4 regions of the Paenibacillus sp. FSL P4-0184 genome follow, and region 2 is predicted to be linked to each of the others. Evidence: riboswitches for the same ligand, from Rfam matches in the RefSeq annotation. Region 2 holds a riboswitch; each other region holds the start of a gene.
What was found. Region 2 has a riboswitch for cyclic di-GMP ahead of MKY52_RS09955 (NPCBM/NEW2 domain-containing protein). Riboswitches for the same ligand answer to the same signal wherever they lie in the genome.
Positions count from the first base shown of each region.

Region 1: another riboswitch for cyclic di-GMP. It lies ahead of MKY52_RS18365 (thiamine pyrophosphate-binding protein); the one in region 2 lies ahead of MKY52_RS09955 (NPCBM/NEW2 domain-containing protein).
Region 3: another riboswitch for cyclic di-GMP. It lies ahead of MKY52_RS04435 (glycosyl hydrolase); the one in region 2 lies ahead of MKY52_RS09955 (NPCBM/NEW2 domain-containing protein).
Region 4: another riboswitch for cyclic di-GMP. It lies ahead of MKY52_RS07295 (anti-repressor SinI family protein); the one in region 2 lies ahead of MKY52_RS09955 (NPCBM/NEW2 domain-containing protein).

Region 1 covers NZ_JBBORN010000001.1:4,200,472-4,204,310, reverse strand. Annotated here, with positions in the region: gene MKY52_RS18375 (helix-turn-helix transcriptional regulator) at 1-843, shown strand, start outside; gene MKY52_RS18370 (methyl-accepting chemotaxis protein) at 966-2,216, shown strand; cyclic di-GMP riboswitch class I at 2,407-2,504, shown strand; gene MKY52_RS18365 (thiamine pyrophosphate-binding protein) at 2,623-3,839, shown strand, end outside.
Region 2 covers NZ_JBBORN010000001.1:2,295,554-2,299,392, forward strand. Annotated here, with positions in the region: gene MKY52_RS09940 (Crp/Fnr family transcriptional regulator) at 1-2, shown strand, start outside; gene MKY52_RS09945 (EAL domain-containing protein) at 58-1,041, shown strand; gene MKY52_RS09950 (hypothetical protein) at 1,151-1,723, shown strand; cyclic di-GMP riboswitch class I at 1,881-1,967, shown strand; gene MKY52_RS09955 (NPCBM/NEW2 domain-containing protein) at 2,226-3,839, shown strand, end outside.
Region 3 covers NZ_JBBORN010000001.1:1,037,151-1,040,989, forward strand. Annotated here, with positions in the region: gene MKY52_RS04430 (glycosyl hydrolase) at 1-449, opposite strand, end outside; gene MKY52_RS04435 (glycosyl hydrolase) at 603-2,153, opposite strand; cyclic di-GMP riboswitch class I at 2,166-2,245, opposite strand; gene MKY52_RS04440 (sugar phosphate nucleotidyltransferase) at 2,382-3,755, opposite strand.
Region 4 covers NZ_JBBORN010000001.1:1,701,715-1,705,553, forward strand. Annotated here, with positions in the region: gene MKY52_RS07275 (hypothetical protein) at 1-10, shown strand, start outside; gene sipW (signal peptidase I SipW) at 12-599, shown strand; gene MKY52_RS07285 (TasA family protein) at 690-1,292, shown strand; gene MKY52_RS07290 (helix-turn-helix domain-containing protein) at 1,452-1,781, shown strand; gene MKY52_RS07295 (anti-repressor SinI family protein) at 1,983-2,138, opposite strand; cyclic di-GMP riboswitch class I at 2,165-2,249, opposite strand; gene MKY52_RS07300 (2-oxoglutarate dehydrogenase E1 component) at 2,720-3,839, shown strand, end outside.

The DNA.
Region 1 (3,839 bases), 1.9 Mb from region 2:
ATGGAAGCATTAAGTGCTTCAGGAATACCCATTTTAGCTGAACGTGGTCGTGAAGGAGGCTGGATGCTTACTGAAGGGTACCGAACCTCCCTAACGGGAATGAAGCCACAAGAGATTGGTTCACTGCTTCTGTCCGCTGACGCATCTATAATGAAGGATCTGGGGATACAAGACGACTACTCTTCCGCTCTTCTCAAACTAGAGGCTGCATCCTCACATCGACTTAGTAACCCAGCAAATTACCTAAGCGAGCGTATTCATATTGATGGCGCCAGTTGGCATCCTTCGGATGAGACTTATCCGTTCCTTTCTGTACTGCAGAGAGCACTTTGGGAGGACCGTAAAGTAAAAATCACTTATCTCCGGAGCAACGAGACAACGGTCCGTTTCATTGAACCTCTTGGGTTAGTTGCAAAACGTGGAGTATGGTATGTCGTAGCCAAAAGCAAAGATGAACTACGGACCTTTCGTGTGTCCAGATTAGTTAACGTTGAGGAGACACATGAGTGGTTTAAAAGACCTGATGACTTTGATTTAAAACAGTACTGGGAAGAGTCCACCACGGCCTTTAAAGCAGCACTGCCGAAGTATCAAGTAAAGCTAAGGGTTAGAGCATCTGTCTTAAAAGAATTACAGCGAGAAAGATTCGTCTCTGTCCAATTGATAGAGCCAACTAGCAATGCAGAGTGGGTGAACGTAGATGCCGAATTTAATACGATCGAGTCGGCCTGCCGGATAATCCTTTCTTTTAGTCCCTCAGTTATTGTACTTTCACCGCAAGAACTTTTAGAGATGGTAAAGTCTGCTATCGCAAAAATTTCCGCTATTTATGAGGATTTTTGACACGAAATCTAAAGAACTACTCCGAAAAGAAGATTTATGTCAGTTCTTACTATAGACCAATCACCTTTAAATCCCATATAATAACACCAATACATAATATTAATAAGGAGGACATTATACCAATGAACTGGATGCATAAACTTCCGTTAAAACAAAGAATTGTTGCCGGATGTTACCTCGTTGCCGCACTATTTGCCATTCCTGTTTTAGTTACTTTTATGATCTTAGGCAACATTATTTTGGGTATTGTTCTAATCGTTGTTCTTGCTGCTCTAACCTTCCCAGTGGCCCGCTTTATCGAGAGAACGCTTACATCTTCTTTTGATGACATCGCGAATGTATCTCATAGTATTTCAAAAGGGGATTTTACTAGTAGAGCCGATGAGAACGGGTCTATGGGGGACGTAAGTCGTTCCTTTAATACTATGATTGACAAGCTCAAGAAGATTTTGACAGAAGCATCACAAATCACTCGTCAAGTTATGGATGCAAGCCGTGGAATCGAAGATAAGAATCAGAATTTGAAAATTGTCATGGCACAGGTAGCCTCTTCGTCTAACGAGCTAGCTCTTGGTGCAAATGAAATATCTACGGATATCGCTGAAATGACAGAATCTATTAAAGATATTGAGAATAAAGTATCCAATTATACGAACTCAACGAAAGAAATGAACAGACGTTCAATACATACATTAGAACTAGTTGAACAAGGACGGCAGTCCGTTGATACTCAAGCTGAAGGCATGCGCAAAAACATCCAGGCTACTCAAAAAGTAGCTGATACTATCGAAGCCCTGTCTCATAATGCTCGCGGAATTACGATGATTACAAAAACCATCACAGAGATCGCTGAGCAGACCAACCTCTTATCGCTGAATGCCTCCATCGAAGCAGCACGCGCCGGAGAGCATGGTCGAGGATTTGCTGTAGTCGCACAGGAGGTTCGTAAACTTGCCGAGGAATCAACGGCTTCAACGAAGGAAGTCTTTGGCTTAGTTCGGAGCATCGAAACTGATATCAAACAAGCGATTGACAATATCGCTATCAACGAAGAAGTCGTACAGGTACAGAATGAGATGATCACTCAATCTGCTCATATCTTTGCTCAAATTGTGCAAAGTGTGCAGTATATTACCGAGCAAATCTCTTCCTTCTCTGCTGAAAGTGATCTGATGTTGGAAAGTGCCTTGAAAATCTCAAGTGCAATAGAGAATATCTCTGCGATCACACAGCAAACCGCTGCCGGCACCGAGGAAGTATCCGCCGCTATGAATGAACAAATTAATGCCCTGCAGTCTGTTGCTGAAGAAACTGAGAAAATGACACAGGCTGTGTTTAATCTACAGAAGACTATCCATATTTTCAAGTTTTAAGTCACTTGCAAATCATATAAACAAGTCCAAAAACTCCTCCTAAGTTTTGACTTAGGGGGAGTTTTTTTATATCTATTATTTCATAGGTTGGACAATACTTTCGTCAAAATTCGAGTTAATTTGCGAAAATATATTGACAAAGGTTCTCTAGGAATATATTGTAAAGGAAAATTCTTCTTATAAATTTTAAAATTAATATTGGCAAAATCTTCGAAAGAGGATGACGCAAAACCATGGATCTACAGCCTCATTTTTTTAATCAGAGGCCATGACTGCCAGGTTGCAGAAAACCAAAACGACTGAACAATTGTTCAGTCTCTATGGCGATTTATGCCACCAACCTGTGCCCTAATTCAGAGCACAGGTTTTCTAATGTTTGATTTTAAAATAACAATCAACTTGTGAGGTGTATTTTTTGAAGACAGTCGCAGATTACATGTCGGAAGCACTACGGAACCTAGGTGTTACCCATTCCTTTGGTATTATCGGGAAATCCATTTGTCCTATTGTTCTTAAAATGGTAGATTACGGTATTGAATTTATTCCTGGGAGACATGAGTCCAGTTCCGGCTTCGAAGCAGCCGGGTATGCGCTTAAAACTGGAAAACTAGGTGTAGCTTTTGGTACTTCAGGTCCTGGTGGAACAAACCTATTAACTGCAGCAGCACATGCTAAGGCTAACAACCTACCTGTCCTATTTATTACTGGCCATCAATCTATTAAAGAGCTTGGAATTCCCCAATGTCAGGACTCTACCTCTTTTCTAGCTGATTTAGCTGATATGTTTAGACCTGCCACCTTATATAGCAAGCTTATTGAACGTGGAGATCACTTTAACACAATCTTTAATCATGCCATATCCATTGCTTTGAGCGGTAATCGTGGTCCAGTTCACCTTTGTATTCCTTTTGATGTACAAACGGAATTGCTAGAGGAATGTAATATTGTAATCCCTGAACGCGAATCACTGGTTAGCCATGCTAATATCGACCGTGTACTTGATGCTATAAATAACTCTAAGAATCCAATAATTATCGCAGGTAAGGGCGTTAACCGCTCAGGAGCACATAGTGAGCTAATTCAATTAGCGGAAACATTTAATATTCCTGTAGTTACATCTCCAGGTGGTAAAGGGGCTATAGCTTGGGATCATCCACTCTATCACGGTCCAATTGGAGTAGGCGGTTGTACCCATGGGGATGACTTGCTGAATCAAAGTGATCTATTTATCGTTCTCGGGTCACGTTTAAGTGATATGACTATTTGTAATCTTAAAAGGGAAAATCATCCTGCAACATTAATTCAGTTTGATAGCGATCCGACTTTTGTCGGAAAAATATTGTTCTCTAAAACGATTCCAGTGACTGGAGATCTACGCGACAATCTAGTTTACTATCTCAATAATATTGACACGAACAATATCACAAAACGCGAAGCACCGACAAATTCCGATTATACCGAAGAGCCTCCGATTTTACCAAACCTTTCACTTGCATCGGTCTTGAGTACGATGAGTGATTTGATTCCTTATAACAGCACAGTCTTTGTTGATGATGGAAGTCACGGTTTCCATGCTGCGAAATGGTACAAGGTTAAGAAACCGGGCAGTTTTGTTTTCGATGC
Region 2 (3,839 bases):
GAGAAGAGCAGTTCCGGGATCTTTTTCAGAGAATTGATTGTTAAAGGGGTTATGAATGTGGCATGTAATCATTGTGTAGTAAGAGAGCTGAATTTTGAAATCAAGGCTCATGGTGAGCTTAATCTAAGGATTTTACCTGAGGTTATTCATCACTTGAGTAGAAGTAATACGATACATAAGGTAGAAGAAAATGTGATTACGATTAAGGAGGCTGGGGTGCGGGATTTTCTAGATTTCTGTAATGACCATATGGAGTCGGAGCAGGTTGAATTCCGTATAGATGACCAAACATGGAGACCTCTATCCGAATTACCCACTGTACTTGATATGGAGTGGATTGATGAGGTTATAACTAAGGGTTTAGTTACTTGTCACTTCCAACCGATTGTGAACGTACGGGAAGAGCTTTTTGCATACGAGCTCCTATCCAGATTTAAAAAAGAAGATGGGTCCCTTATCTATCCTAATGAGATTTTTGCAGCGGCACGGAATCGTGGGCGTTTATATGCTTTAGACCGGTTATGTAGAATGACTGCTGTAAAATATGCTGCACCCTTAAATAAAAAAACCTTTATTAATTTTATCCCAACGTCGATCTACGCGCCAGAGTTCTGCTTAAGATCAACCATTGAACTGGCCAATCAATTAGGCGTCGATCCCTCTCTTTTTGTCTTTGAAGTTGTTGAGACGGAGAAAGTGGATGATCTCGCTCATTTGAAAGCTATTTTGACATATTACAAGGATCGGGGATTTGAATACGCTTTAGATGATGTTGGCGAGGGCTTCAGCACGATCGAGATGTTGTTGGAGCTTAAACCCCATTACATGAAGCTGGATATGAAATATGTTCAGGGTGTGTCCAGCGATCTGAACAAACAGAAAATAGCTAAACAATTTTTAGAAAAAGCTTTAGAAATCCAATCCGTTCCTTTAGCAGAAGGTGTGGAGTTTAGAGGGGACTTTGAATGGCTTAAGCAGAGTGGTTATCAGTTGTTTCAGGGATATTTATTTGGAAAGCCTGATCCTATTCCCAAACAGTGATCCTAATGAGTATAACTCCGTCTAGAGGATGAGGTGAATTTCAGGTCAGAGTCTGAGTACAGCCAACCCCCGGGGTTGTATAATTAAGGTAATTGAGAAGGGGGACGGGATGGATATGAAATGGCATAAGTACATCACACGCTGGGCGGATTCTAGAGGGTTAGGTGGACGAGAAATTGATTATCAATGGCCGTCTCCATCATTTCCGGTGGTAAGTATTCGCAGCAATTTGGGTCGATACTCAGGTCAGGGGTATGGTCACGGAAGCAAGCCACAAGTGAAGACAGCTGTTGGATTAATTGCCATTGGAGATATAGCTGTTGGCCTGATTTCCATAGGTGCGATAAGCGTAGGGGTTCTATCCGTGGGTGCAATATCACTAGGAATGTGGTTAGCCCTTGGAGCGATAGCAATTAGCTGGCTTGGCTTCGCAGCTGGGGCGATTGCCATTGCAGGAGTGGCTGTAGGAGCGATCGCGATAGCCGAAAAAGCGTTGGGAGCTGTTGCCATAGGTGATACGGCATTTGGGGCGGTAGCCATAGGACGAATTGCTGGGGGAGCAGTAGCTATTGGCCAATGGGCATATGGTCTAATCGCAGTTGGCGAGCATGGCTTCGGATTAATTCCCATCACGGGCGATGTGTGGAATTGGTTCCGGCGTTTGTTTGGTGCGGGGAGTTAAGTAGACCTCCAGTCCTAAAGTGTCCTCTCTCTTCCGGGATAGTCGATAAATAATATCTATCACGATAGAAAAAGTAATTGCAATTACCTATTCGGATTTCATACCAATTAATCATGCGATCAGATGTAGCGTTATGTTACTCTTTGTAATGTATTCGAAACTTCATAGGCAAACCTATGGAAATGTAGGGACGCAAAGCTATAGGGACTAAGGTTATCATAACTATTGTCAGCCAGCTGCCAAAGAGTGTATTACGCTTTTTGTTAAAATATAAGAAAGGTTAAGTTATACACCTATACTTAATGTCTTATATTTCTCGCCTAAACCCTTATCGTCCTTATAAGGACGCCGAAGGCGTTTATGCTTGTTAAAGTTTAATAAAAATTAAGTCTTAGTTTTTATGCGACTTTATACGCAATCAAGCTACTCTTTTGGGGTAGTTTTTTTTGTGCCTATTTTTAGGCACGGAAGAGATTCATATTACATCTAGGGGGTAGAAAAGATGAAAAAAATGATTGCGATCGCTACATCGGCAGCCATGTTAGCTAGTTTTTCGAGTGAGGCAGGTTATGCTTTAGCAAGTGATGTAAGCAAGGTAAGTGTAGTGAACACTGTAGTACAAAGCAAGGCTGACCTATTCAGCAATGCGTCAGTTATTCCTTTTGATCTGTACGGCAAGGCTATCCTAAGCGCTTATAATGATGTTTTTAGAATGAATCCTGCGAATATTAAATCCATTACCAATAACGGTGGCAACTACTCAGGTTCACCTATAGCTAAGGCTATGGATGGCGATATGAGTACGCATTGGGAAACGGGCAAACCGAACAGTTCAACGTTTACGAATGAGGTTGTCTTTGTTTTCAATGAGTCCACTGAATTAAATAGAATCGTATACGCTGCAAGACAATCCAGTGCAAAGGGGAAGGGGTTTGCTCAGGAATTTGATATTTATGGCTCAACTACGGATGCAGGCGATTATACGCTAGTATCCTCTGGAGAATATAAAGGCGGAGCAGGTGACGTAGTAGAGATTCAGTTTGCACCTACAGCCTTCAAGAGACTTAAATTTGTCTTCAAAAAAGCTAACCAAGATTGGGCGAGTGCGGCTGAGTTTTCTTTTTATAAAGAAGATACCGTATCCGCTAAAATGAAAAATTTATTTACAGACGATACCTTGAGTCAAGTTAGCGCAGCATTTAATACGGTGGAGAAATTAACGGCTTTAGAACAAGAAGTGCAGACACATCCACTGAACGCGCAGTTTCAAGCAGATATAGAGAATGCAAACGTACTTCTGGAGAACCATCAAATAGAGGCAACAGCGGCTAAGGTTTCGAAGCTAAAAGGCTATGGTACAGCATACGAAAATGCCTATAGCGAAGCTTATAGAATGCCCAACTCAAACGTATCAAAAGTAACGGTGAACGGTGGGAGCTATCCAGGTACCAAACCGGAATACATGCTCGATGACCAGCCGAATACACACTGGGAAACGAACAAAAACAATGATGACAGCTTCACGAATGAAGTCGTGTTTGAATTAGCGCAAGCGAAAGTACTAGATAGATTGGCTTTTCTGGCTAGAGATAACCGCAAAGGCTTCCCAGAGGCTTTTGAAATCTATGTATCAGAGACGAGTAAAGGAGAGACCTTCCAACTTGTATCTAGCGGAACCGCGATTAGTACCAATGATTTTCTGGAGTTTAAATTCGAACCGACGAAGTTTAAAAGATTAAAATTTAAGTTCACAAAAGCTAATATCAACAGACCTTTTGCGGCTGAATTTAGATTTTATACAGAGGATAAAGTAAGTGAAGCTGTAAATGGTATTTTCACAGATGGCACGATGAGTGCGGTTGTTCCTGCTTATAATAGCGCCAATGCAATCAACGAATTAGAAGAAGCGGCAAAAGTACATCCGCTCTATCCAATCCTGAAAGATTCTTTGGATTTAGCTAAGAAGCTAGTGAATGGTGAAGTTCAAACCGAAGGCACCATCATTGAGGCGGAACAACGTGGAGATATGAAAAAGCATGCGCAGGAAAACCTGAGAATTGGTTTCGGTACGAACAACCAGCCTACAGGTCTCGTTGCAATGCCTGGAGATACAATC
Region 3 (3,839 bases), 1.3 Mb from region 2:
TCTGGAGAGGTTCCCGGCAAACTCTGATGGAATGTCATGGCTACAATACCACCCTCTTGATGCCACTCAATTGCACTGTCTATAACAGCTTGCCGCTGTTCTGCGATCGTCCCTTCGGGTTGATTATTAATTGCCCCCAATTCATAACCATGTAGAACGGCATTTTGTCCCGATGTATTCTTCAGCTTATGAACCAGTTCATCTGGACTTTCTAGATAATCATGCTGGCCAGACAGGATCCCTTTGCCACGTAGATTCACCAAATTACTCAGCAGTTGCTTGGCTTCTTCAGAAGCTGATGGATTGCTTGGTATAGCCGGAGGAGGAGAGGAAGAAACACTCATAGCCTTCGGAAGACTCTTAACCTCTCCCCAAGGCAGCAAGGAAAAAATAATAAACACCGGTAATATAGTAAACAACAATCTGTTTTGCTTATAATATTTACGCAAATAAATCCTCCTTTCGGTAGCTGTACTGCCTCCACAGGTGCTAAATAAACATACCTGTTATCGGACAATCGTCTTCTGACCTAATGAGGACTATAGCTTAGTAGCTCTGCAATAACGCAGAGCCACTAAGGATCGACCTGTAATTTTCATCAATCAGGAGACATCCGGAAGATAAAGTGCACTTGCTGGAACTGTCTCTTTAGCTTGACTAGCACTTTCCCACATCAAGCGGACTCTCGCATCGCCTTCATTTTCGTAATACTCCACCTTGATATCGTATAGCTGACCAGCCTTCAGCGTTATATTCCCCTTACGCTCAGTACCACTTTGCTTAGTCCAACTATCAATCACGGATTGCCCATTCACCCACACACGGATGCCATCATCTGAGGTAGTGTAAAATGTATATTGCTCATCATAAAATGGCTTAATTTTACCGCTCCAACGTATGGAGAAACGATCAATCCCGAGGGCGGCATCCGGCGATCCTTGCCGCCAATTGAAATCGATAATTGCATCAGTTCTAGTAAGAGCTGCTGTTCCCGATAGCTGTATGTTGTTGTAATATTCTCCTGCAAGCCCCTTCGCAAGAGGAATGGCTGCCTCACCATCTTCTTCGGGAGGTGCCGGCGCTGGTGCAGCGCTAGGTGTCGGTGCCAGACCAGTATTTAATTTATCTCTGGTCAGGGTGTAGTTGCTATTCATAAATGTTTTGATTGTGTCTGCACTGTTATTCTCGTAAAGCATTTTTCCCCAGCTCATCATATACGTCCATTTACTTTGTGATTGCTGAAGCTTCTCCAGATTAGGCATTTCACCATTCTCCCCGATCGCAATCGGTTTGCCTGCGGCTAGACTCAACAAGCTGTCATAGTATTTTTGCTGGTAATCATTTTCGTATATATCTACTGCCAGAATATCTACTTTATCAGCACCTGGATAAGTTAGCGCATAAGGATCTGACCAAACATTGGGAGCATTCGGACTCCATACCCATAACAAATTATTTAATTTATGAACGTTAACAAAACGGTCATACATAATATTCCAAAGTTTAGAAAAGTTATTTTTCTTCCCCCACCAGAACCAGTTCCCGTTCATTTCATGATAGGGTCTCCAAAGCACCGGAACATTGGCATCGCGCAAGCTTTTTAAAGAGACTGCCACCTTATCAAGTTCAGCGATCAGACTGTTATATTGCTTGGTACCCGGTGTAACGTAACTATCGAACTCATTCTGACTAAGTGTTTTTTTCACATTATCCCAGTCATAAGAGGTGCCCGGCAGGTTAGCATGAAAAGTCATAGCTACGATCCCGCCCGCTTTATTCCAGTTGATGGCGCTGTTCACCACATTTTGACGCTGCCAGGTCATCGTTCCTTCTGACTGACCGCTGATCGCGCCCAGTTCATAACCGTGAAGAGCGGCATATTGTCCGCTGGTTCCCTTCAGCATATTGTTAATTTCATCTGGACTTTCTAAATAGTCATGTTGACCAGCAATAATACCTTTTCCTGAGATCGAGTAAAAATAGTTAAGCAGCTTTACGGCTTCAGGTGAGGCTCCTGGGGTAACTGGCGTTCCAGAATTTGAAGCAGCTATGACAACAGACGGCGAAATTCCAACAGTAAGCGGAAGTGCAGTCAGAAACAAGACGAGTGACAGAAATGCGCCAAATAATCGATACGTACGGTAAGCTTTCAAAATAATCTCCCTTTCGGTAGCCAGGCTGCCACTCTTTCGAAGGCCCTATAGCTTTGCGTCCCTACCTTTCGATAGGTTTGCCTTTTCAATTTAAGAGAAATAATCTCTCTTACCGTAAGTATCGACGACAATTAATGATATATTTAGTGTTTTTATGACTTTTTTTGATAATTGAGTCAATTTACCTGTTTCAAGAAATTTTGGATTGGTTAAATAGATAGGTTAGACCTATGAAATGAATTGTTGTAGTTCTATATCATTCCAGTCTAAAGTAATACGAATGTTATCTTCTTCTACTAATTCAGAACCCGTCTGTACCTCTATAAACTCGACATCCGTCAAAGCAAGGATCGCGTGCTTCGTTCCTTCCGGTATACGTACCACGTCCCCAGCCTTCACATTATGTTTTTTCTCATTCAGCACAATACTTGCTTCGCCGCTGACGATTGTCCAAATTTCACTACGCTTGCGATGTAATTGATAGCTGATATTATTCCCCTCGGATATAAAAATCCGTTTGGTCAGCACTTCATTGCCTTCATCATATTTCACATAATCAATAACTTTGTAATGGCCCCAGCGGCGTTCCTCGTACATCGGTCTTTGTTCAAAGGTCTTCAGCACTTCTTTAATCCGCGGGCTCTCAGCTTTATGGGTAACTAGAATCCCATCCGGGCTAGCCGCAATGATCAGATCCTTCGCACCAATTACCGTAATCGGAATATCCAGCTCATTAATCAAGCAAGTCCCCTCAGAATCCGCCGTTACAAAACCTTTTCCTACATGTTTGCTACTCATTTCCTCTGTCAGCGTATTCCACGTTCCAAGATCCTTCCAGAATCCATCATACGGCTGTACTACAATATGTTCTTCTTTCTCTACCACTTCATAATCAAAGCTGATGGAAGACAATAGCTTATACTGCTTCTGCAATTCTTCATATCCTAAAGGCAACCCTTTACGCTGCAAAATATCTAACAAGTACCCTAAGCGGAAGGCAAACACTCCACAATTCCACAATGCATTTTGCTCGATGAGCTGTTCTGCTTGTATGCGGTCTGGTTTCTCTTGAAAATGACTCACCTTCATAAAACCATTTCCCCCCGCCTCTTCGGTGGTAGGAATAATATATCCGTATTTCTCTGAGGCATGTTCAGGAACAACACCCATTAGTGCCAGATTTGCTCCACTTTCCAGCATGGTCCCCTCAAGCATAGCTATGGTATCGAAAAAGGATGCTTCTACATAAGGGTCAACAGGCAATATTGCTACCGTCTCCGCTGGAGAAACACCTGCCACTGAATAAAGATAGGTAGCTGTTAAGGCGATAGCCGGAAAAGTATCCCGACGCTCCGGTTCAACGATAATCGGCACATGACTTCCCAGTTGGCTTTGTATCATTTCTACTTGGCTGCGGCCGGTGGCCAGATAAGATGATTCTGCCATCCCCGCTTCCTCCAGCTGTCTCCAGACACGTTGTACCATGGATTCTGGTTCACCTTGAGGGCTTTCAAGTACCTTTAGAAATTGCTTTGAACGTGAGTCGTTGGACAACGGCCATAACCGTTTACCTGAACCGCCTGATAGAAGTACCATTTTCATAGAATGAACCCTCCTTGAATGGAATGTATTAAAAGCTATGTCTTTGTTAGGTAGAAACCACTCCAAGGGATTTTGGACTTCCGA
Region 4 (3,839 bases), 590 kb from region 2:
TGGCGAATAATATGCGGATTAAAAAAATGATCAACAATACATTATCGAGCATCATGCTTGTGATATTCATTCTGCTGGTGGTAGCCGTAGTTTTATCAAAGGCCTCCGGCGGTGAACCTGCCTTCTTCGGATACCAGATCAAATCGGTACTCTCAGGTTCGATGGAACCAGGGATTCAAACCGGATCGATTGTCGCTTTAAAACCCGGAGGAGATATGAATCGCTTCAAAAAAGGCGATGTGATCACCTTTAGAAATGAAGAAAACCTGCTCATTACTCACCGTGTTGTAGAAGCAACAATGAACAACGCTACTGGTGAAGCCATGTATCGCACGAAAGGCGATAACAATGATGCGCCTGATATGAACCCTACCAGTTCCACGAATGTTGTAGCTGAGTATACCGGGGTCACCGTACCTTACGTAGGTTACGCTATGAATTTCGCAGTTTCCAAAGCTGGAAGTGTTGTGCTCATGATTGTACCAGGCTTGATGCTCCTGCTCTATGCCCTGTATTCATCATGGAAGGCTGTAGCTGCACTCGAAAAGAAAAATGCTGCTATACTTCCCACCTCTCCACCTCCAACTGAAATACAGTAATCCGTTGATTGTCCGCTTCCGCTTACGAACCGGAAGTTACAATATATAACTTTTATAAAAAACCACAAAAACCGAGGAGGAATTTTAATTATGGGTATCAAGAAAACATTGGGTCTTGGCGTAGCATCAGCAGCACTGGGTTTATCATTGATTGGTGGAGGAACTTTCGCTTACTTTAGCGACACTGCAACAAGTACCTCTACATTCGCAGCTGGTACACTGGATTTGAACTCTGACCCATCTGTTATCGTTAATCTGGATAAATTGAAACCAGGTGATACTATCAAAAGAGATTTCAAACTGAATAATGATGGTAACATCGATATCGGCTCTATTGTTCTCAAAACAAAATACTCCGTTAATGACGTGGGTGGTAACAACAATGGTGTTGATTTAGGTAAATTCATTAAAGTTAAATTCCTGCAAAATAAGGACAAGAGCGGTAACATTATTCCGGATATTGTAGTTTATGAAACAACACTGGCTGATTTGCAAAATTCAACACCTGATCTCGTAGAAAAATTGCCGTTCATAGGCAATGAAGCATCCGGTATTAAAGCAGGTACATCTGATAGCTTCACCGTTAAGTTCGAATTTGTGGATGACGGTAAAGATCAGAACATTTTCCAAAAAGATGTGTTGACACTGACTTGGGATTTCTTTGCTAAACAAGCCAGAGGAACTGACTACTAATCTAATAAGTCTTCCATTCGAAGAGCAGCAGATTCTTATTCCGGAAAACGGATAAGTAGATGCTGCTTTTCTCTTTACAATAAACTTTGTCGAATTTAATGATATTTGCTATACTAATAACAAAAATAACGGAGGGGCGTCAGCATAGTGCCACAAAATATGGGCCAACGTATCCAGCATCTCCGCCTAGAAAAGGGATTGTCCCTATCTGAGCTTGCGGACAGAGCGGATGTTGCTAAGTCGTATCTTAGCAATGTGGAGAGAAACATCCAATCCAATCCTTCAATCCAGTTTATCGAAAAGATCGCCGATGCGCTTCAGGTATCCATCCACGCTTTGCTCTATGGAGAACCTAATGATGCTGAGGAGTCACCTTTAGATTCGGAATGGTTCCGATTGGTGCAGGAAGCTATGGCCTCAGGCATAAGCAAACGCGAATTCAAGGAGTTTCTGGACTACCAGAAATGGCGCCTTGATCAGAAGGATTAATATTCCACCTGACCTGATAAGATCCTCTTCTACTCATACTATTAAACATAAACGCCTTCGCCCTCCTACCATGGACCGCGAAGGCGTTTGAATTCTAGCAGAATATAAGGACCAAGTCTGAAACTTATAGATTCTTATATAAAGAAAAAGAGCACAGCGATAACTCGCTGTGCTCTTTTGATATCTAATGCTCTGAATGTATCACTGCACGGCTTGCACAGTCTTCTCATGAAAGAAGCGACGAATTTCATCTGCCTTTATGCCAGCCTTCTTAGCTGCTAATAATAAATGGACCCACTCTACGTCTAGATCAATGACCTGCTGTTCTCTGTTGCTTCCCTGGTTGGACTTGTCCAAAAAATCTCCTCCTAAGATTTTAGTCCCCAGGCAATCCGGCTGTCATAGTATTTCTACCTTAGACCCGCGACTTTGTGCCCCTGCCTTTCGGCAGGTTTACCTTTTACTGGACCCTTTACACGAAAGGATCTACTTTGAATATATGAAAATCGCTAACTGCAATAACATTATACTATACTAAAGTGGAAAAGTGTGTCGATTTCTGATTAGTTTTTCCATTAAAAAACAAAAAATAGAAGCGCTTTTGTGCGATAACTTGTCCTTTTAACACGATACTCGTCCTATTCATAAAATTAATTAAGCCGATAGAATGATACTTCCTTCCCTATTAGTTAAAAATAAGGATATTAGAATCATTTTAGTGGGCCTTAGGAATGGGTAATGAGAAGAAACAGCGTTCTTTTCATTAGAACAAGCTAACCCATACCATTTTGCGAACGTATTGGACGAAAGAAAGAATTGATTACACGTGTGGAAAGTAGCACAATAAGATGAGAAATGAAACCGCAATCATCACAGCTCCAGTAAGCGTTGACACAAAATGTCACGTATGGAGTTCATCCGTTAAGGAGGATGTATTCATGGCAGCCAAAGAGCCCTATAACGAATCCATTTGGAGTAAGTATTACGGACCCAATTTAGGCTACATTCAAGAAAGATATGAACAGTTTGTGAAAGATCCTTCCACCGTAGAGAATAATTATCGCGAGCTTTTTACAAATTCGGGTCCCCCACCCCTAACACCGGATAGCGAACCGGCTCCACAGCCTCGCATTTCGGGAGACACCGAATGGCTTAGAAAGGCAGTAAGAGCTTCCAAGCTAATCGCTAATATTCGTATATATGGCCATATGGCCGCTGATATTGATCCGCTTGAGCGCGATCACAATCCCATGGCTAAATATCTTGAACTCGAAACCTATGAGCTGACTCGTGAGGATCTGCTCGCACTACCTGCCACGCTCATTTGGGAGAATGCGCCGAATGATGTGCATACCGGATGGGATGCAGTTCAGCGTATGCGTCAGGCTTACACCAAGACAATCGCCTATGAATTCGGGCATGTGCATGAAGAACAAGAACTGAAATGGTTGAACAGACAGGCAGAATCCACAAGCTCACCAGCGCCTTTAAATAATGCAGAACGTAAAGAGCTGCTAAACCGCCTGATCCAAGTAGAGCAATTCGAAACCTTCCTTCACAAAACCTTTGTGGGTCAGAAGCGTTTCAGCTTGGAAGGCAATGACGCTCTCGTACCGATGCTGGATGAAATCGTACGCGCTGCTGCGCATGACGGCGCAGAGCATATTCTGATGGGCATGGCGCATCGTGGTCGCCTCAACGTTCTTGCACATATTTTGGGCAAACCTTATGACATTATATTTTCAGAGTTTCATCATTCTCCGAACAAGGAGCTTTTCCCTTCCGAAGGCTCTACAGGCATTAACTATGGCTGGACGGGTGATGTGAAATACCATCTGGGTGCAGACCGCGCTGTCCGTGAAGGAGAAACCGTACGCACAAGAATAACACTAGCGAATAATCCAAGTCACTTGGAATTCGTCAATCCTGTCGTGGAAGGCTTCACTCGTGCTGCTCAAGAAGATCGGAGCACAGCCGGATTGCCGAAGATTGATACCAGTAAAGCTATGGCGGTACTGATGCATGGCGATGCTGCTTTTCCAGGTGAAGGGATTGTTG